One region of the Micromonospora sp. NPDC048040 genome, then DNA from elsewhere that is predicted to be linked to it. Evidence: riboswitches for the same ligand, from Rfam matches in the RefSeq annotation. Region 1 holds a riboswitch; the other holds the start of a gene.
What was found. Region 1 has a riboswitch for thiamine pyrophosphate ahead of thiE (thiamine phosphate synthase). Riboswitches for the same ligand answer to the same signal wherever they lie in the genome.
Positions count from the first base shown of each region.

Region 2: linked by a shared signal. The riboswitch ahead of ACZ6O2_RS20460 (ECF transporter S component) and the one ahead of thiE (thiamine phosphate synthase) in region 1 are both predicted to bind thiamine pyrophosphate.

Region 1 is NZ_JBVJGT010000043.1:2,796-13,310, reverse strand. It holds gene ACZ6O2_RS27870 (DNA-directed RNA polymerase subunit alpha) at 1-23, shown strand, start outside; gene rplQ (50S ribosomal protein L17) at 58-618, shown strand; gene truA (tRNA pseudouridine(38-40) synthase TruA) at 688-1,518, shown strand; gene ACZ6O2_RS27855 (hypothetical protein) at 1,634-2,482, opposite strand; gene ACZ6O2_RS27850 (class I SAM-dependent methyltransferase) at 3,133-3,738, shown strand; gene ACZ6O2_RS27845 (ABC-F family ATP-binding cassette domain-containing protein) at 3,780-5,459, shown strand; gene ACZ6O2_RS27840 (aldo/keto reductase) at 5,493-6,455, shown strand; gene ACZ6O2_RS27835 (hypothetical protein) at 6,779-7,102, opposite strand; TPP riboswitch at 7,225-7,333, shown strand; gene thiE (thiamine phosphate synthase) at 7,328-7,954, shown strand; gene thiO (glycine oxidase ThiO) at 7,948-9,159, shown strand; gene thiS (sulfur carrier protein ThiS) at 9,150-9,350, shown strand; gene ACZ6O2_RS27815 (thiazole synthase) at 9,355-10,125, shown strand; gene ACZ6O2_RS27810 (thiamine phosphate synthase) at 10,194-10,515, shown strand, end outside.
Region 2 is NZ_JBVJGT010000021.1:11,415-21,929, forward strand. It holds gene ACZ6O2_RS20435 (sugar isomerase domain-containing protein) at 1-722, opposite strand, end outside; gene ACZ6O2_RS20440 (alpha/beta fold hydrolase) at 788-1,618, opposite strand; gene ACZ6O2_RS20445 (TIGR03943 family putative permease subunit) at 1,648-2,376, opposite strand; gene ACZ6O2_RS20450 (permease) at 2,373-3,371, opposite strand; gene ACZ6O2_RS20455 (hypothetical protein) at 3,573-3,836, opposite strand; TPP riboswitch at 3,968-4,073, shown strand; gene ACZ6O2_RS20460 (ECF transporter S component) at 4,146-4,736, shown strand; gene ACZ6O2_RS20465 (ABC transporter ATP-binding protein) at 4,847-6,262, shown strand; gene ACZ6O2_RS20470 (energy-coupling factor transporter transmembrane component T family protein) at 6,357-7,157, shown strand; gene ACZ6O2_RS20475 (response regulator) at 7,213-7,872, opposite strand; gene ACZ6O2_RS20480 (sensor histidine kinase) at 7,869-9,071, opposite strand; gene ACZ6O2_RS20485 (hypothetical protein) at 9,228-9,923, shown strand; gene ACZ6O2_RS20490 (hypothetical protein) at 10,069-10,305, opposite strand.

The sequences.
Region 1 (10,515 bases):
ACCGCGAGACCGAGCAGCTCTAGTCCGCGCTGCCGCCACACCTGAGGAGCACCAAGCATGCCCACGCCCACCAAGGGCCCCCGCCTCGGCGGCAGCCCCGCGCACGAACGGCTGATGCTGGCCAACCTGGCCACCGCGCTGTTCCAGCACGGCAAGATCCAGACCACCGAGACGAAGGCCCGGCGGCTGCGTCCGCTGGCCGAGCAGCTCATCACCAAGGCCAAGCGCGGCGACCTGGCGTCCCGCCGGCGGGTGCTGGGCGTCGTCAAGGACAAGGACGTGGTCTACGCCCTGTTCGACCAGATCGCGCCCCGGTACGCCAACCGCAACGGCGGCTACACCCGGATCGTGAAGACCGGTCCGCGCAAGGGTGACGCCGCGCCGATGGCGATCATCGAGCTGGTCGAGGAGCTTCAGGTCGCCGAGCCGAAGGCGAACAAGAAGACCGCCGCCCGCAAGGCCGCGCAGCAGGACAAGGTCGAGGCGCTCGCCCCGGCCGAGGAGGCCCCGAAGTCGAACACGGGCGACCAGGACGCCGAGGCGCCCGTGTCGGCGTCCGGCGACACCGCCGCCGCCCGCGAGGACAGCGACGAGGCCGGCGAGAACGACAAGGCCTGATCCAGGCCACCGTCGGGCCCGGCACCCCACGTGGGGTGCCGGGCCCGACCCCGTGAGGCGGAGGTACGAGTGGACGAGCGCACCCGGCTGCGGCTGGACGTCGCGTACGACGGCACCGGCTTCTCCGGCTGGGCCGCCCAGCCGACGCGACGTACGGTCTCCGGGGTGCTCGTGGAGACCCTCGACCTGGTGCTCGGCGCGGGGACGGCGACGGGGCTGACCGTGGCGGGCCGCACCGACGCCGGGGTGCACGCCACCGGGCAGGTCTGCCACGTCGACCTGCCCACCGCCGTGTGGCGGGAACACGAGGGGCGGCTGCTGCGCCGGCTGGCCCGGCTGCTCCCCACCGACGTGCGGGTGCGGGCGATGACCGAGGTGCCCGCCGACTTCGACGCCCGGTTCTCGGCCACCTTCCGTCGCTACGAGTACCGGGTCACCGACGCGCCGTGGGGCGCCGAGCCGCTGCGCCGGCACGAGGTGCTGGCCTGGCCGAAGCCGCTCGACCTGGACGCGCTGAACGCCGCCGCGGCGGGGCTGGTGGGGGAGCACGACTTCGCCGCGTACTGCCGGCGCAAGGAGAACGCCACCACGCTGCGCGAGGTGACGCGGCTGGACTGGCGGCGGGACGCCGACGGGCTCCTCGTGGCCACCGTGCAGGCCGACGCGTTCTGCCAGGCGATGGTGCGCAGCCTGGTCGGCGCGATGCTGGTCGCGGGGGACGGGCGCCGTCCGGTCGGGTGGCCGGGCAGCCTGCTCACCCGCCGGGAACGTTCCAGCGAGGTGACCGTGGCCCCGGCGCACGGGCTGACCCTGGTCGCCGTGGGCTACCCCGACGACCCGGCCGAGTACGCCCGCCGCGCCGAGGCGACCCGCCGGCTGCGCGTCCCCGTGGAGGGCTGACCGCAGCGCTGCCGCGGACGCACCGGGTCGACCTGGGCGGGTGACCCCGCCGGGGTGCCGAAGTCAACGGGTGCGCGGCCCGGTGGCCCGCGCACCCGTCCACACCCGGGGCTCGTCACTCGCCCGGCAGCTCGCTCCCGTCCTGTGTGCCGGTGCGGTCCGCGCCCTCGTCGGTCGGCTGGCCGGCCGTCCCACCGGCCGCCCGGCGCTCCAGCACACCCTGGTTGAGGTGCAGCTCGATCATGTCGAAGAGGATCTCTCTGGCCTTCGTGTCGCCCGACCTGATCGCCGCGCCGTTGACGCGGACGACCACCGCGTACGCGAGGTAGTGGCCGCGCACCTGCCAGCCGACCCGCGCCGGCGCGGTGGCGATCGCCTCGGTGCCGTTGTCGGCCGGCATGCCCCGGAATCGGCCCTGCCGCTCGTCGAGCATCTGCCGGATCCGGTCGCGGGCGCGTTCGGCGCTGGCATGGTCGGTCAGGTTGAACAGGCCGGCGGTCACCAGGTGGTCGCCGTCGGGCGTGCGCAGGGTGGCCCGGACCACCTGGTTGCAGCCGAGCCGGACCAGCAGGTCGGCGACCTCCCCGGTGGCCGCGACCGCGCAGCTCGCGCTGGAGTGGGTCTTCAGCACCCGGTACGCGGGCTGCCCGTCGGCGACGACGAGCTGCGTGCCGGGGAACAGCTCCTTGGCCGTCAGCGGTGCCTGGTCGGTGTCCCGGGAGTCGAGGTCGTGCGCCCCGGCCTCGGCCGACTCGGCCACCTGGGGCTGGCCGGTGGGCGTGGCCTGCGGCGTCCGGTCGCGCTCGACCAGCAGGGCGGCGGCGCCGAGGCCACAGAGCGCGAGCAGCACGAGCACGGCCGCGCCGCCGACCAGCACCTGCCACAGCCGGCCGCCGCCCCGCTGCGGCACGGGCCGCTCGGCCGCCACGGGTGCCTCGACCGCCACGAATGCCTCGGTGGCCACGGGTGCCTCGGCCGCTACGGCCGGCTCGGCCGGTGCCGGCGACACCTGCACGTCCGGCGGGGCCTGCGGGGCCTGCCCGTCCGGCGGCGCCTGCGGGACCTGCGCGCCCGGCGGGGCCTGTGGCTCCGGTGAGGCCGGCGGGGCTGGCGAGGCCGGCGGGGCCGGTGGGGCCGGTGGGGCCGGTGGGGCCTGCGGGTCGGGCGGTACCTCTGCCTGGGGCGCTGGCGGTGCCTGTGGCGCTGGCGGCGTCTGTGGCGCTGGCGGCGTCTGTGGCGCTGGCGGCGGCGCCTGTGGTGCTGGTGCGTGCTGCGCGGGGGACACCGGGACCGAGGCGCGGACCGGCTCCGGCTCGGCGGGGGGCAGCGTGACCCGGTTGGGCCGGGGCAGCGACGGCGTCGGGAAGCGGGACGGGGAGGGGCCGGCCGGCGGACCGGCACCGAGCACCGAGCGGCCGGACCGGGGCTCTGGGTACTCCATGAATGCTTCCTCATCGGACTCGTACCGATACACCATGTCGCCCAGGGTAGGAGGGCATTGCCCCTTTAGGGGGTAATAACGGGAAATTGGGTGCCTGACTGTTTCGTGTCGTGCTGTGGCCGCTCCTCGGCCCCGGACCGGCCGGTGGCGAGGGCGGTGCGAGAATTGCCGGCGTGACCGGCGACCACTACTTCACCGCTGAACCCGCGACTGCCGCCCACCCGCGTGAGGTCGAGTTCGCCGCCGCCGGCCGCGACTACACCCTGACCTCCTCCGGCGGGGTCTTCTCCGCCGCCCGCCTCGACCCCGGCACGGCGGTGCTGCTGCGCAAGGCGGAGCTGCCGTCCGCCGACACGGCCGGCGCCCTGCTCGACCTCGGCTGTGGCTTCGGGCCGATCACCTGCGTGCTGGCCAACTCGGCGCCGTCGGCGACCGTCTGGGCCGTCGACGTCAACGAGCGGGCCCGGGAGCTGACCGCCACCAACGCGGCGCGGGTCGGCGCGGCCGACCGGGTACGCGTCGCCGCGCCGGACGACGTGCCCGCCGACGTGACGTTCGCCCAGCTCTGGTCCAACCCGCCGATCCGGGTCGGCAAGGACGAGCTGCACCGGATGCTGCTGCGCTGGCTGCCCCGGCTCGCCCCGGACGGCGTCGCCTGGCTGGTGGTCGCCCGCCACCTCGGCGGCGACTCGCTGCACCGCTGGCTGGCCGACCAGGGCTGGCAGGTCGAGCGGCACGCCAGCCAGAAGGGCTACCGGGTGCTGCGCGTCACCCGATAATTGGTTGGGCCGCCCGGCGGGTGCTCGGGCAGGATGCCGGCGTGGGATACGTGGACGTGGCAGCCGTCGGGCATCTCCTCCCCGACGGGCGGGAACTCTTCACCGACGTCTCGTTCCGGGTCGGGGAGGGCGCCAAGGTGGCCCTGGTCGGGCCGAACGGCGCCGGCAAGACGACGCTGCTGCGGATGGTCGCCGGCGACCTGCCGGTGAAGACCGGCGCGATCGCGCGGGCCGGCGGGCTGGGCGTGATGCGCCAGTTCATCGGCATGATCGGCGACGAGTCCACACTGGCCGACCTGGCGCTGTCGCTCGCCCCGCCGGCGCTGCGCGACGCCGGCCGCCGGCTCGCCGAGACCGAGGCGGCCATGCGGGCGGCCGAGGTCCGCGGCAAGTACAGCACCGCCGCCGGCAAGGCCCAGCTGGCGTACGCGGACGCGCTCGCGGCCTGGGGCGAGGCCGGTGGGTACGACGCCGAGGTGCTCTTCGACACCGTCGCCACCATCGTGCTCGGCCTGCCGTGGGACGGCGCCCGGGAGCGACCCGTCCGGACCCTCTCCGGCGGCCAGCAGAAGCGCTTCGCCCTCGAACTGCTGCTGCGCGGCCCCGACGAGGTGCTGCTCCTCGACGAGCCGGACAACTTCCTCGACGTGCCGGGCAAGCGCTGGCTGGAGGGGCGGCTGCGCGAGTCGGCCAAGTCGGTGCTCTACGTCTCGCACGACCGGGAGTTGCTGGCGCACACCGCCGACCGGGTCGTCGCCGTGGAGGGCGGCAGCGCCTGGGTGCACCCCGGCGGCTTCGCGAGCTGGCACTCCGCCCGCGTGGCCCGGCACGCCCGCCTCGACGAGCTGCGCAAACGCTGGGACGAGGAACACCAGAAGCTGCGCGAGCTGATGCTGATGTACAAGCAGAAGGCCGCGTACAACGACGGGATGGCCTCGCGCTACCAGGCCGCGCAGACCCGGTTGCGCAAGTTCGAGGAGGCCGGGCCGCCGCCCGTACCGCCGAAGGACCAGGACATCCGGATGCGCCTGACCGGCGGGCGGACCGGCAAGCGCGCGGTGGTCTGCGAGCAGCTGGAACTCGACGGCCTGACCTACCCGTTCGACCTGGAGATCTGGTATGGCGACCGGGTCGCGGTGCTCGGCGCCAACGGCACGGGGAAGTCGCACTTCCTCCGGCTGCTCGCCCGCGGCGGCAGCGACCCCGACCCGGCCAACGGCCCGGTCGACGGCGCGGCGGCGCTCGCGCCGGTCGCGCACGACGGGGTGGCCCGGCTCGGCGCGCGGGTGCGCCCCGGACACTTCTCGCAGACCCACGACCGGCCGGAGTTGATGGCGAAGACCCTCGTGGAGATCCTCTGGCGGGGGGACGACCACCGGGCCGGCATGGACCGGCACGCGGCGATGGCGGCGCTGTCCCGGTACGAGCTGGCGGGGCAGGGCGACCAGCGCTTCGGCACCCTCTCCGGCGGGCAGCAGGCGCGCTTCCTGGTGCTGCTGCTGGAGCTGTCCGGCGCGACGCTGCTGCTGCTCGACGAGCCCACCGACAACCTCGACCTGGCGTCGGCGGAGGCGCTGGAGGCCGGCCTGACCGCGTTCGAGGGGACCGTCGTGGCGGTGACCCACGACCGCTGGTTCACCCGCTCGTTCGACCGGTTCGTGCTGTTCCGGGGCGACAACGAGGTGGTGGAGACCCCGGAGCCGGTCTGGGACGTTGGCTGAGGCATCCTCGGGCGGCGGGCCGGCCGGCATAGGGTGGATCTCGTGACTGAGATGACCTACCGCCGGTTGGGCGACTCCGGGCTCGTGGTGTCCGTCGTCGGCATCGGCTGCAACAACTTCGGCCGCAAGCTCGACCTCGACGGGACCCGGGCGGTGGTCGACGCCGCGCTGGACGCCGGGATCAATTTCTTCGACACCGCCGACATCTACGGTGAGCCGCAGGGCGCCTCCGAGGAGATGCTGGGCCAGGCGCTCAAGGGCCGCCGCGACGACGTGGTGGTGGCCACCAAGTTCGGCATGGACATGCACGGCCTCAACGGCCCCGACTTCGGCGCCCGGGGCGCGCGGCGCTACATCGCCCGCGCGGTCGAGGCTTCGCTGCGCAGGCTCGGCACCGACCACATCGACCTGTACCAGATGCACGAGCCCGACCCGGGCACCCCGATCGACGAGACGCTCGCCGCGCTCGACGATCTCGTCCGCGCCGGCAAGGTACGCTACCTGGGCAACTCCAACTTCGCCGGCTGGCAGATCGCCGACGCGGACTGGGTGGCCTCGTCCAACGGCCGGGCCCGGTTCATCAGCGCGCAGAACCAGTACAGCCTCCTGGCGCGCGGCGTCGAGGCCGAGGTGGTGCCGGCGTGCGAGCGGTTCGGCCTCGGGCTGCTGCCGTTCTTCCCGCTGGCCAACGGGCTGCTCACCGGCAAGTACAAGCGGAACGAGGCCCCGCCGGCCGACAGCCGCCTCGCCGGTGGCGGCCGGTACGCCGAGCGCCTCGCCGCCGCCGACTGGGACACCATCGAGGCGATCGAGGCGTACGCGAACGAGCGGGGACTGTCGATGCTCCAGGTGGCCATCGGCGGGCTGGCCGCCCTACCGGCGGTGACCTCGGTGATCGCCGGCGCCACCACGCCCGATCAGGTGCGCTCCAATGCGGCGGCGGGCGCCTGGCAGCCCACCGACGAGGACCTCGACGCCCTCCGCGCCATCCTCTGACCCGCCCGCGCGCCGACCCGCGCGCGCGGGCGGGTCGCCCCCCGCCCGGCCCCTGACCGGGCCGGGCGGGGGGCGATGCTTCCACGGGTGGAACACCACGGACCTCTCCCACCCCGGGAGACAGCCCTGGTGTTCCACCCGTCCCCATTGCTCGGCGCATGGCCGTTCCAGCTTGGCCGTTTTGGGGTGTGCGCTGCGGCGCCCCGCCGGTGTGGACGTTCGTCGGCGGGTGGAACGCCAGGGCTGTCACCGTGGGTGGTTGACCGACCTGGCGTTCCGCCCGTCGACGCGTTCGCGGAGGGCGGCGGCGACGAGGCGTACCGTCAGGTTCCGGTGCCGGAGCACGTCGTCGGCGGTGAGAGCCATAACTGGGTCTCCATCGGAGACTCACTCAGGGGCTCGGCCAGCGCGAGCACCTCCCGCAGCAGCGGCAGCCCGGGCCAACGACGACGAGTGTCGGCGTACGTCGACAGCGCCGGCAGCTTGACCACCCGGCGATGCAGCAGCGCGTCGACGGCCACCAGAGCCTCGTCGCGCGGCGCCTGTCGACCGAGGTCGAACGGGTCAGCAGGCCGTCGGCGACGGCGGCGCTCCGCCCGGAACGGCAGGAAGGCCAGGCGCGGCGGTACCCGGGCGGGGGAGGGCATCCGCACAGCATCGCGTGACGGGTCGGTCACGTGCCGCCCCGATCGTCGGCTTCGGACGGTCGGTGTGAAATCCGCGTCTCGCCCTTGGCGGATCCGGCGATCCGTCGTACGGTGACACGCGCAAGTGACCCACGGGAGCCCGGTGCACCGGGCTGAGAGGGGGGCTGAGAGCCCCCGACCGTCGAACCTGATCCGGGTAATGCCGGCGCAGGGAGGAGTGTTGCCGTGCCGTCCCTTGGGCGACTGCATCTGATCACCGACACCCGACCCGGGCGGGATCCGCTGGCCGTGCTGCGGGCCGCCCTCCCGGTGGCCCGCGCCGAACTGGTCGTGCAGGTCCGCGTCACCGACGACGCCACCGACCGGGAGGCGTACGACCTGGCCCGCCGGGTGGTCGCGCTCTGCGCGCCGTACGACGTCCCCTGCCTCGTCAACGACCGGCTGCACGTGGCGCTGGCGGTGGGTGCCGCCGGCGGGCACGTCGGCGCGGCGGACCTGCCGGTCGGAGCGGCCCGCCGGGTGCTCGGCGCGACCGCCGTGCTCGGGGCCACCGCCCGCGAGCCGGGGACGGCCGCCGAGGCGGTCGCCGCCGGGGCCAGCTACCTGGGCGTGGGTCCCTGCCACGCCACGAGCACCAAGACCGGCCTGCCGGCGCCGATCGGCCCGGCCGGGGTGCGCGCCGTCACCGCCGCCGTGGACGTGCCGGTGGTCGCGATCGGCGGGGTGACCGCCGCGAACGCGCCCGCGCTGCTGGCCGCCGGGGCGTACGGGGTGGCGGTGGTGGGGGCGCTCTCCGGGGCGGCCGATCCGGCCCGGGCGACGGCGGAGCTGCTGGGAGCGCTGGGGTGCTGAGCCGGCCGGACGTCGCCGTGGTGGGGGCGGGACCGGTCGGGCTGGCGATCGCCTGGCGCTGCGCGGCGCGCGGCCTCCGGGTCGCCGTGCACGACCCCGCCCCCGGGTCCGGCGCGTCGCACGTCGCCGCCGGGATGCTCGCCCCGGTCGCCGAGGCGTACTTCGGCGAGCACGAGCTGACCGGGCTGCTGACCGCCTCCGCCGCCCGCTGGCCGGCCTTCGCCGCCGAGCTGACCGCCGCCACCGGCACGGACGTCGGCTACCGCACCGAGGGCACGCTGATGGTCGGGCTCACCGCCGACGACCTGGCCGAGGCGCGCCGGCTGTGGGCGTACCAGCAGGGTCTCGGGCTGCCGGTGACGCCGCTGCGCCCCTCGGCGCTGCGCGACCGCGAGCCGGCGTTGGCGCCCCGGGTGCGCGGCGGCGCGCTCGCCGCCACCGACCACCAGGTCGACCCGCGCCGGCTGGTGCCGGCGCTGCGCACGGCCGCCGAGCGGGCCGGCGCCACGCTGGTGCCCGCCGCCGTGCGCCGGCTGTCCGACGTGGACGCGCGCGTCACGGTGGTGGCGGCCGGCTGCGGGGCGGCGGCCCTGACCGGGCTGCCGGTGCGGCCGGTGAAGGGCCAGGTGCTACGGCTCCGCGCGCCCGGCGGCGGCGCGCCGGGCTTCCGGCACGTCATCCGGGGGTACGCCGACGGCGAGCACGTCTATCTCGTGCCCCGCGACAGCGGGGAGGTGGTGGTGGGCGCCACCGTCGAGGAGCGCGCCGACACCGACGTCTCCGCCGGGGCGGTGCTGCGCCTGCTCCGCGCCGCCGTCGACCTGCTGCCGGAGCTGGCCGAGTACGACCTCGTCGAGACCCTCGCCGGCCTGCGCCCCGGCACCCCGGACAACGCCCCCGTCCTCGGCCCGCTGCCCGGTCGGCCGGGCGTGCTCGCCGCGACCGGTCACCACCGGCACGGCATCGTGCTCACCCCCCTCACCGCCGACCTGATCGCCGACCTGGTCGTCACCGGTACGGCGGACCCGCTGCTCGCCCCCTTCACCCCGGACCGGTTCGCGCCGACCGCCACCGCCGATCCGGCCGGCACCGCCGGACAGGCCGGCACCGCCGGACAGGCCGGCAGCGCCGGGCCGGTGGTCCGGGCCGCCGCCGACGGCCGCTCCGGCGCCTTCGCACCCGAGGAGGAACACCCGTGGAACTGACGGTGAACGGCGCCGGGCGCAGCCTGCCCGGCGGCTCGACCGTGGCGGACCTGGTCCGCGCGGTCACCGACCAGCAGCGCGGCCTCGCCGTCGCGGTCAACGGGGAGGTCGTGCCGCGTACCGGCTGGCCGGCGACTGTGCTGCGCGACGGCGACCGGGTCGAGGTGCTCAGCGCCGCCCAGGGCGGGTGAAGCGGTGAGCCTCGACCTGGGCGGCGTGCGCCTCACGTCCCGGCTGATCCTCGGCACCGGCGGCGCGGCCAACCTGCGCGTGCTGGAGGACGCGATCCGCGCCTCCGGCACCGAACTGGTCACCCTGGCCCTGCGCCGCGTCGACACCGCCCCCGGCACCGCCGGCGGGCTGCTGGACCTGCTCGACCGGTGCGGGGTGCGGCTGCTGCCGAACACCGCCGGCTGCTACACGGCGGGCGAGGCGGTCAAGGTGGCCCACCTGGCCCGGGAGGCGTTCGGCACCGACTGGGTGAAGCTGGAGGTGATCGGCGACGAGCGCACGCTGCTGCCCGACGGGGTGGAGCTGCTGCGCGCCGCCGAGGAACTCGTGGCGGACGGGTTCGTGGTGCTGCCGTACACGTCGGACGACCCGATTCTGGCGCGGCGGCTGGCCGACGTCGGCTGCGCCGCGGTGATGCCGGCGGGCGCGCCGATCGGCTCCGGCCTGGGCGTGTCGAACCCGCACCACATCCGGCTGATCCGGCAGAGCGTCGACGTGCCGGTGATCCTGGACGCCGGCATCGGCACCGCCTCCGACGCGGCGCTGGCGATGGAGCTGGGCTGCGACGCGGTGCTGCTGGCCAGCGCGGTCACCCGGGCCGCCGACCCGGTGGCGATGGCCACCGCGATGCGGTACGCGGTCGAGGCGGGGCGGCTCGCGTACGGGGCGGGCCGGATCGCCCGCCGCTTCCACGCCCTGGCCTCCACCCCCGACGACGGACGGCCGGACCTGTGACCCGCACCGGTGCCGTTCCGGCGGATCCTGGTACGCAAGCGCCCCCGACGGGGCCGTTTCCCACCAGGATCCCGCGTGGGCCGTCCGGCGTCGTCCTGCTGACCGACCGGTGGCAGGCGCGGCGGCCACTGGCCGAGGTCGTCGCGCGGGCCGTCGCCGGGGGAGTGCGGTGGGTGGTGCTGCGGGAGCGGGACCTGCCCCGGGCCGAGCGCGCCGCCCTCGCCGTCGAGCTGCGTGCGATCCTCGCCGAGGTCGGCGGCACGCTGGTGGTGGCCGGCCCGGACCCGCTCGACGGGGACGCGGTGCACCTGCCGTCGGCCGGCCCGTACCCGCCGCCGCGCCTCGGCCTGGTCGGCCGCTCCTGCCACGACGAGGCCGAGTTGCGCCGCG
Region 2 (10,515 bases), on a different contig from region 1:
TACCGGGCCTCCAGGGCGTTGTTGTGCTCGTCGCCGCCGGCGATGTTGGCCGACAGGTAGACCGGAGGCCGCTGCCCCGCGGCGAGCAGCCGGGCCACCACCTCGACCGTGATCTGCTGCGCCAGCAGCGCCGCGGTGATCGACGAGACCGCGCCGACCGCGCCGCCGCCGGGCAGCGGCAGCGTCGCGTCGCCGTACGGGGCGCCGTTGTCGAGCACCACGTCGGCGACGTCGGCGAGCTTGCGCCCCGACGGGTGGCGCGAGGTCATCTGCCCGGAGTGCTGCGCCGAGGTGATCGCGACCAGCCCGTGCCCCTTCTCCTTGACCAGGGACGCGAACTCCACCATCGCGCCGTTGACGCCGGAGTTGGAGGCCAGCACGAAGACGTCCCCGGGGCTGACGGGGGCCAGCTCGTAGAGGCGGTGCGCCACCGACGGATCGCGTTCGAGCAGCGGCCCGAGCACGTCGGCCGGCGCGCCGCCGACCAGCACCAGGTCCCGCAGGGCGATCCGGTTGGTGGGCACCAGCCCGCCGGCCCGGCCCGCGATCTCCATCGCCAGCGCCTCCGAGTGGCCGGTGCCGAACGCGTGGACCACCCCGTCGGCGCGCACCGCGTCGGCGATCAGGTCGGCGGCCCGCCCCACCGCCTCGCGCTGGCTCGTGGCCACCCGCCGCATCGTCTCGGTCACCACGGCCAGGTAGTCCTCGGCGCTCACCGTCATGTCTCTCCTCCGTCCATGTCGTACGTCCGTCGGGAACGCCCCCCGGCGGGGCGACGCCGCACCGGTCAGACCGGGCCCCGCACCCGGGCCAGGATCGCCTCGGCCAGCGGGGCGGGCGCCTCGTCGGGGATCCAGTGGCTCACCCCGGGCAGCTCGACGAAGCGGTAGTCGGCGCTCACGTGGCCGGCGCACGCCTCGGCCGCGGTCCGGCCGATCGCGATGTCGCGGTCGCTCCACACGAAGGTGGTCGGCACCGGCACCGGCCCGGTGGCCGCCATCTCCCGCCGGGACATCGCCCGGTACCAGTTCAGCGCCGCCGTCAGCGCGCCGGCTTCGCGCATCGGGTCCGCGTACGCGGCCACCCGCTCGGCGTCGCCGACCCCGTGCAGCATCCGGCGCAACCCGGTCGCGCCCAGCGCCAGCAGCGCCTTCTCCGCCCGGCCCGGCTTGCGGAACAGCACGATGTACGCCGAGCGCGCCTGCTGCCCCGGGTCCTCGGCCAGCGCGTGCGCCATCGCGGCGGGGTGCGGCACGGAGACCGCGGTCAGCGTCCGGACCCGCTCCGGGTGGCGGGCGGCCAGGTCCCAGGCCACCAGCGCGCCCCAGTCGTGCCCCACGAGGTGCGCCGCGTCGACGCCCAGCGCGTCCAGCAGGGCCACCGCGTCGGCCACCAGCTCCGGCATCCGGTACGCCTCGACCGCCTCAGGCCGCGCGCCCGGCGAGTAACCGCGCTGGTCCGGCGCGTACGTGCGCAGGCCGGCGGCGTGCAGCGGCGGGACGACGTCGTCCCACTCCCCGCCGTGCTGGGGAAAGCCGTGCAGCAGCAGGACGGGCGCGCCGCCCTCGGGACCGCCGACGCGTACGTCGAACGTGAGCCCGCGCGCCTCGATCCGCATGATCGCCAGCCTACCCAGGGCGGGCGGGGTCACTCGTACGGGCGTTTGGGGGTGGGCACCTGCCGCCAGGACTCCACGTCGAGGTAGGGGATCTCGGCGTCGTTGACCGGGTCCCGGGCGATGCGGTCGCTGTAGCGGCCGGTCACCTCGATCCAGGTGTCGTCGGCGAGCCCTTCGGGGACGGCGCCGGTCAGGCCCAGCTTGACCGGCCGCCCGTCGGCCGCGCAGCAGGAGAGCACCATCCGGGCCAGGAGCGGTCGGCCGTCAGGGCCGGTGGTGACGAAACCGGTCAGCCGGACCCGGCGCCCGCCGAGCGACGCGCCCCGGTCGAACAGCGCCCGCGAGGCGTAGTCGAGCACGCCGACCTGCGCCGGGTCGCCGTCGGGCAGGGGCGGGTAGTCGGACGGCTGTTGCCGGGCGGAGAGCGCGGTGCCGGCCTGCCCGGCCGCGTACGAGCCGAGGGCGGGCGGGGCGACCAGGAGCAGACCCAGCGCCGGCAGGATCAGCAACCAGCCGATCCGCGGCTCGTGGTGGCCGTGCCCGTGGTCGGCGGCGTCGTCCCAGCCGGCGCGGCGGAGGGCGGGACGCAGCTCGTACCAGAGGGTCATGACCGCGGCGACGACCAGCAGCAGGCCCGCGGCGACCAGGAAGGGACGCAGCCCCTCCTTGACGTAGCGCAGGTAGAGGTCGGTGAGGCTGGCCCGGACCACGGCGCCCCCGAGCAGCAGCAGGACGACGGCCTGCGCCTGCCGGTTCACAGCAGCACCGCCCCGGTCGCGGCGGCGACCGCGACGGCCACCGCGAAGGTGGCCGGGGCGAACCGCAGCGCGAACCGGCGGCCGAAGACGCCGGTCTGCATCGCGATGAGCTTGAGGTCGACCATCGGCCCCACCACCAGGAAGACCAGTCGGGCGGTCAGCGAGAACTGCGACAGCGAGGCGGCCACGAAGGCGTCGGCCTCCGAGCAGAGGGAGAGCAGCACCGCGAGCACGGCCAGCGCGAGCACCGAGAGCACCGGGTGCTCGGCGAGCGTCTGCAACCAGCGCTCGGGCACGACGACGTTGATGGTGGCGGCGGCCGCCGCGCCGACCACCAGGAACCCGCCGGCGTGGGTGACGTCGTGCCGGACCGCCGCCCAGAACGCCCGCCCGCGCGGGCCGTCGTCCAGCTCCGGCCGGCGCGGCAGCCGGATCCAGTCGGCCCGGCCGAGGCGCAGCCACAGCCACCCCATCACCATCGCGACGACCAGGCTCGCGACGCCGCGGCCGAGGACCATCTCCGGGGCGTCGGGGAAGGCCACCGCGGTGGCGGTGAGCACGATCGGGTTGATGGCCGGGGCGGCGAGCAGGAAGGCCAGCGCGGCGGCCGGGGTGACCCCGCGCCGGATCAGCGACCCGGCGATCGGCACGGACCCGCACTCGCAGCCGGGCAGCACCACGCCGGCCGCGCTCGCCACGGGCACCGCGAGCGCGGGGTGCCGGGGCAGCGCCCGGGCCCAGAACGACCGGGGCACGAAGACCGCGATCACGGCGGAGAGGACCACCCCGAAGACCAGGAACGGCACCGCCTGCACCATGACCGAGACGAAGACGGTGGTCCAGGTCTGCAGCCGGGGCGCGGACAGGGCCCCGGCGAGCGGCTCACGGAAGACGACCAGCAGGACCAGCAGGCCCGCGAGCACCTCGACCGACCCGACCCGCCAGGCGCTCCCGCCACCCGCCGGCTCCTGCGGGGGTACGTCCGACGCGGCCACGCGCTCCCGTCGCCGCGGCCCGGCCGCCGGCGCGGTGTGGTGGTCGGTCCGCCCCGTCACGCACCCGTCCCTCCGCCCGTCCCGACTGGCCGCCTGAGACTACCTGCCGACTGGGATGTCTCGATGGATACGGCGGGCTCCCCGCCGTATCCATCGACCCTGGGGTTTCTCCTGGCGCCGGTGACGGTCGCGCCGCCGGCGTCACGGTCGTGGCCGCCGCCACCAGGGCGCCCGCCCGTCCGGGAAGTCCCGGTCCCAGGCCGCCCGGGCCCGCAGCTTGGCGTAGAGAGCCAGCGACGCCGAGGCGCCGAGGCCCAGCACGACGAGGAAGAACCAGAGCACGGTGCCGAGGTCGCCCCGACCCGCCGCGGACACGATCACGATCACTGCGATCGGCAGCACGCCGACCACCGTTCCCGCCAGGGTCAGGGCGAGGGTGCGCTCCGGCTTCTCAGGGGTGGCCACGAGCGGAGCCTCGCACGAGGGCGCAAGCACGGACGGTGGGCAAGCCGGTCGCCGGCCGCGTCCGGGATGACCTGCGGAAAGATCACTTTGCCCGATGATCTTCAAAGGTGTTAGCGTCGGCGCGACAACTTCACATCCGACAGGGGAGCGCACAGCGCTGAGAGTGCGGGCACCGCCCGCAGACCCTCGAACCTGATCTGGGTAATGCCAGCGCAGGGAGTTCGGTCGACCTCCAGCCGCGCCGCCGTCCGGGCACACCGGGCGCGGCGTGCGTCTTCTCCTGGTTCGCGTTCAGGACTGGGAGCAATCATGCGAGACAACACGACCACCCGGTGGCGCACACTCGACGTCGTCATCGCCGCGGTGATCGCGGTGGCGTTCGGCGTCATCTTCTGGGCCTGGGGCCTGCTGTGGCGGGCCGTCGACCCGGCGTTCGCGTTCTTCCCGGCCGGCCAGGCGATCATGTACGGCGTCTGGCTGGTCCCGGCCGTGCTCGGCGGCCTGGTGATCCGCAAGCCCGGCGCGGCGCTCTTCTGCGAGGCGGTGGCGGCGACGGTCTCCGCGCTGCTCGGCTCGGAGTGGGGCGGCATCACCATCGTCCAGGGCCTCATTCAGGGGCTCGGCGCCGAGGTGGCCTTCGCCGCGTTCCGGTACCGCTCGTTCCGGCTGCCCACCGCGCTGCTCGCCGGCGCGCTGACCGGCCTCGGCGCGGCGCTGTTCGACTTCTTCGTCTGGAACGTCGACTACGCGCTCGGCAGCTACCGGGTCCCGTACGCCCTGCTCACCGTCGTCAGCGCCGCCGCCGTCGCCGGTGCCGGCGGCTGGGCCCTCACCCGCGCCCTGGCGGGCACCGGCGTCCTGGACCGCTTCCCCGCCGGCCGCGAACGCGCCGCCGTCTGACCCGCACCACCGGAATCGGGGTTGATCATGAGGGGAACGGCGACGTGGATCTCCGTGGGTGCCGCCAACCTCATGATCGACGCCCGCACGTGGGCCGGAAGGGGGACGACGTGGGGGCGGTGACGCTGCGGGGGTTCGGGTGGCGACACGCCGGGCGCCGGGCGTGGGCCGTGCGCGGGGTGGACCTGCGCGTCGAGGCCGGCGAGCGGGTGCTGCTGCTCGGGCCGTCGGGCGCCGGCAAGAGCACCCTGCTCGCCGCGCTGGCCGGGCTGCTGCCCGAGGACTCGGGCGAGCAGGAGGGCACCGTCGAGATCGACGGGCTCGACCCCCGCAAGGGCCGGGAACGGGTCGGCATCGTCTTCCAGGACCCGGAGACCCAGCTCGTGATGGCCCGCAGCGGCGACGACGTGGCGTTCGGCCTGGAGAACCGGGGGGTCCCCGCCGAGGAGATCTGGCCCCGCGTCGACGAGGCGCTGGCCCGGGTCGGCTTCCCGTACCACCGGGACCGGCCCACCGCAGCCCTCTCCGGCGGCGAGCAGCAACGCCTCGCCCTGGCCGGGGTGCTGGCCCTGCGGCCCGGGCTGCTGCTGCTCGACGAACCGACCGCCAACCTCGACCCGACCGGCGCCGCGCTCGTCCGCGCGGCGGTGGCCGGCGCGCTGGACGCCGACACCACCCTGATCCTGGTCGAGCACCGGGTCGCCGAGGCGCTGCCGCTGGTCGACCGGGTGGTCGTGCTCGAACCGGGCGGCGGCGTCCGCGCGGACGGCACGCCCCAGGCCGTCTTCGGCGCCCACGGCGACGCGCTCGCCGCCGCGGGCGTCTGGGTGCCCGGCCGGCCCGTGCCGCCCCGCCACGCCACCGCGCCGGCCGGCGACCTGCTGCTCACCGCCGACCGGCTCGGCCTGCCGCCCCGGCTGGCCGCCGTCGACCTGGCGGTACGCGCCGGCGAGGCGCTCGCCGTGCTCGGCCCGAACGGGGCCGGGAAGTCTACCCTCGCGCTGCTGCTCGGCGGGCTGCTCAAGCCGGGAACCGGCCGGGTCGTGGCGACGGCGGCACTGGCCGGCTCCGACGCCCGCACTCCCCCGCACCGCTGGCGCGCCCCGGCGCTGGCCCGGCGGATCGGCTCGGTCTTCCAGGACCCGGAGCACCAGTTCGTCGCCACCACCGTCTTCGACGAGCTGGCCCTCGGCCCGCGCCGCACCGGCCAGCCCGAGACGGCGGTCCGGTCCACCGTGGACGACCTGCTGTCCCGGCTGCGGTTGACGAAGCTCGCCGCGGCCAACCCGTACACCCTCTCCGGTGGGGAGGCGCGGCGGCTGAGCGTGGCGACGGCCCTGGCCACCGCGCCCCGCCTGCTCGTCTGCGACGAACCCACCTTCGGTCAGGACCGGCGGACCTGGCTGGAGCTGGTGGACCTCTTCGCCGAGCTGCGCGACGCCGGGCACGGCGTGGTCGCCGTCACCCACGACCCGGAGTTCGTCGCCGCCCTGGCCGACCGGCGCGTCACCCTGGAGCGGCCGTGACCAGCTCACCTACCGCGCCGGCCGCCCACCCGCAGCGTCGCCCGGCCGTTCCGGCGCGGGCCGCGCGCCCCGCCCGTCCCGTCCCGGAGCGGCCGTGATCACCCTCGAACCGGTCGCCGCACCCGACGCGCCGCTGGCCCGGCGCAACCCCGTGGCCAAGCTCGCCGCGGCGCTGGTGTTCTCGTTCATCCTCGTCGCCACCCTGGACCCGGTGGCCCCGGCGATCGCCATCGCCGTCGAGCTGGCCGTGCTGCCGCTGTTCGGGGTCCGCTTCCGGGTGCTGGCCCGGCGGGCCTGGCCGCTGCTGGTCGGCGCGGTCGGCATCATGGTGACGCTGGTGCTCTTCGCGGCCGAGCGCTCCGGCCGGGTGCTGGTCGAGGCCGGCCCCGCGGTGGTCACCTCCGGGGTGCTGCTCACCGCGCTCGGCCTGGTGCTGCGCATGTTCGCCGTGGCGCTGCCCGGCGTGATCGTGTTCGCCACCACCGACCCCACCGACCTGGCGGACGCCCTGATCCAGAACGCGAAGGCGCCGGCCCGGTTCGCCATCGGGGCGTTGGCGGCGTTCCGGCTGGTGCCGCTGCTCGGGCAGGAGTGGCAGATGATCGCCATGGCCCGCCGCGCCCGCGGGGTGGCGGCGGGACGCAACCCGCTGGCGAAGCTGCGGCTGTTCGTCTCCACCGCCTTCGCCCTGCTGGTCGGGGCGATCCGCCGGGGCACCCGACTGGCCGTGGCGATGGACGCCCGCGGCTTCGACGCCGGCACCCCGCGTACGGTCGCCCGGCGGCAGCGCTTCGTCGCCGCCGACGGGCTGCTGATCGCCGGGGCGGCGCTGCTGGCCGGCGCGGCGCTGGCGGTCAGCGTCCTGGCGGGCACCTTCCGGCCGCTGATCGGCTGAGGGCGGCGGCTGCCGGCGCCGCGGCCACGGTGGCGAGGCCCAGCGGTCTGTCGCCCTACCGGCGCCGGAGCTGGGCCACGCCGGTCTGGTACGCCAACACGACGGCCTGCACCCGGTCGCGCACCCCGAGCTTGGCGAAGATGCGGTTGACGTGCGTCTTCACCGTCGCCTCGCCGAGGAGGAGCTGGTGGGCGATCTCCCGGTTGGACAGGCCGTCGGCCATCATCCGCAGCACCTCCGTCTCCCGGGCGGTCAGCTCCGCCAGGCCCGGGCTGCCCGCGGTCGCCGCAGGCGCCGTCGCCGTGTAGTGGTCGATCAGCCTGCGGGTGATCGACGGGGACAGCAGCGCGTCGCCACGCGCGGCGGCCTGCAGGGCGCCCGCGAGATCCTTCGGCGGGGTGGTCTTGAGCATGAATCCGGACGCGCCGGCCCGCAGCGCCCGGTAGACGTACTCGTCCAGGTCGAAGGTGGTCAGCACGATGATCCGGATGTCGGCGCACTCCGCCAGGATCCGCTCCGTCGCGGCGATGCCGTCCAGCCGCGGCATGTGGATGTCCATCAGGACGACGTCGGGCTTGAGGCGTGCCGCGAGCAGCACGGCGTCCTCGCCGTCGGCCGCGTCGGCGACCACCTCGATGTCGGGCTGCGCGCCGAGGATCATCCGGAGTCCGCCGCGGACGAGGGCCTCGTCGTCGGCGATGAGCACCCGGGTCACGCCGTCGTGCCCGTCGGAGAGAGCGCGGGCGCCGAGCCGTCGAGACCCAACGGAAGCTCCACACGGACCTCGAAGCCGCCCTGCTCGCGCGGGCCCGCGACGACCGTGCCGCCGAACAGCTCGGCCCGTTCCCGGATGCCGGTCAGCCCGTGGCCGGTGCCGACGCCACGGCGGGTGGGACCGGGCCCGTCGTCGACGACGTGCAGCCGGAGCCGGGTGTCGCCCACGTCGATCGAGACGTCGACGGTCGCGCCGGGGGCGTGCCTGGCGGCGTTCGTCAGCGCCTCCTGGAGGATCCGGTAGGCGTTGACGTCGGCGGCGACCGGGACCGGGCCGAGATCGCCCGTGACGGTGACCTCGACCCGCCCGCCGGCGACCCGTACCGCGGTGGTCAACGCGTCGAGCTGCCGCAGCGAGGGCAGTCCCTCCGGCACCGGTTCCGAGCCGCGCAGGATGACCAGCAGCCGGCGCAGTTCGGTGACCACATCGCGCCCCACGTCCTGCACCGCCTCCAGTGACTCGCGGGCCTGGCGCGTGTCCGAGTCGAGCACGGCCTCGGCCGCGCCGGCCTGCAGCACCATCGCCGAGACGCCGTGCGAGACGATGTCGTGCAGTTCCCGGGCCACCCGCAGCCGTTCGTCCGTCCGCGCGGCGGCCTCCCGCTCGGCGGCCAACGCGACCAGACGCACCGCCTGCGCGCGGCGCATCCGGACCGCGTAGCCCGGACCCAGCACCGCGAGCGCGACGAACACGATGAACACCCAGTCCGAGTCCCCGGCGGCGGTGTTCTCGACGCCGAGTGCGACGAAGTAGCTGACCGTGGCGACGGTCGGTGCGGCGCGTCCCCCCACGGCGACGCAGCCGAAGCAGGCGAGGAGCAGCGCCAGGAGCGGCACGACGGGCCACTCCGGGAGGACGGGCGTGAAGCTCTGCGCGGTGAAACAGGCGCCGGCGAGGACGGCCGCCGCTCGCGGGTACGTCGTGCAGACCGCCACCGCGAGGCCGTAGCCGGCGAGCAGCACGGTGAGCACGGCGAGCCAGCCGGCCGGCAGCGCCGCGAGGTCGGGCCCCTGGCCTTCGACGTAGCCGGCGATCGGAACGTACAGCTCGGCCAGGCCGAACCCGAACAGCGCGAGACCGGCGACCGTGGCGACGACGAGACCCCGCGGGAGACGTCGGTTGTCGAGGACGGCGGACATGGTGCGAAGGGTATCGGCGACGCCCGAGGCCGGGCGTCCACCCACGGGTGTAGAAGGCCTGGCAGAACCCTCCACCCTCGGCTCAACCCGTCGGCCGACGATCGGGCCCCGGGCCGGCTCCTACCGTCCACCACACACTTCTCGAGGGGAGACACGATGGATGACAGGACCGGGCGACGGTACGGCCGGCGGCTGACGGCGGTCGCGCTGGCCGCGGCCGGCGTCCTCTACGGCGTCGCGAACGCGTTCTACTGGGTGATGTTCCCGGACGACGTGTCCGAAACCGCCGGCAACGTGGCGGTGGCCGCCGGGAACCTCGGCGCGTGGCGGGTGGAGACCGTCCTGTTCGCCCTGGCGCACCTGCTGCTGCTGCCGGCGATGGCCGGCCTGACCGTGGCGCTCGGCCGACACAGGCCGCTGGTCGCCACGGTCGGCGGCAGCATCACCCTGCTCGGCCTCTACTTCTCCACCGTCCACCTCTGGCACTACAACGCCTTCTTCGGAGCCCTCGCCGCCGCCGACGTCGACGCCGAGGCCGTCCGACCGGTCGTCGACGCCCTCGACAACGACCCGTTCGTGATGGCGTCGTTCGCCATGTGGCTGCTGGGCTGGATGATCGGCCTCATGGTGCTGGCCTTCGGGGCCTGGCGGGCCGGCTTGGTGTCGCTGTGGGTGCCGCTCGTCCTCACCGGCGGGCAGGTCCTCGAATTGGTCAGCGAGGGGGTTCCGCTCAAGATCGTGGTGAGCGTGCTGATGGCGGTCGGGTTGTCCGGCCTGGCGCTCGGCGTCGGCCGGCAGCGCCCGGCCGACGCGGCGGGCCGGACGGAGGCACCGGTGGCCGCGCACTCCTGACCGGCCGGGGTGACGGGGCGGGGTCGCGGCGTCATCCGCGGCCCCGCCCCCGGGTTTCCCGGCCCGCCGTCGTCGGCCGCGCCAACGGCAGGATCCGGCTCCGCCTGCTGGTTTCTGGACGTCGTCCTGGCGGTGGGCCTGCTCGTCAGCTGCGCCGGAAGGCGTACCGGCGGGCCTGGGGTGCCTGCTGGCTCCGGCCCCCGGGGTTGCGGGCCCCGGCACCCCGCGCGGGCGGACCGGCCTTCGTCGGCGGCGTCGCGGGCAGCGCCGGGACCGACGCCGGGGCGACCGCGATCGCGTCCATCTCGATCGGCGTCAGGTCCGCGACGGTCGGCTTCGGCGTGACGGTGCGGGACTTCTTCGGGTTGCGCTTGGCGGGCATCCGGGCCTCCTCGGTCTGCGGACCGTCCCGTCGTCTGATCGGACGGGCCGCGGGTCGGTGACCGTCGCGCGACGGTCGGGCGGAATCGGGACTGCTCCCCGGGTGCGACCACGAAGGACACCGCCGCCTCGGCGGCAGGGTGGGAATGCGGACGCCCGGGAGCACGCGGACCCGCGGCAGCAGGGCGGCGGGCCGGCTCGGAGATGGGGC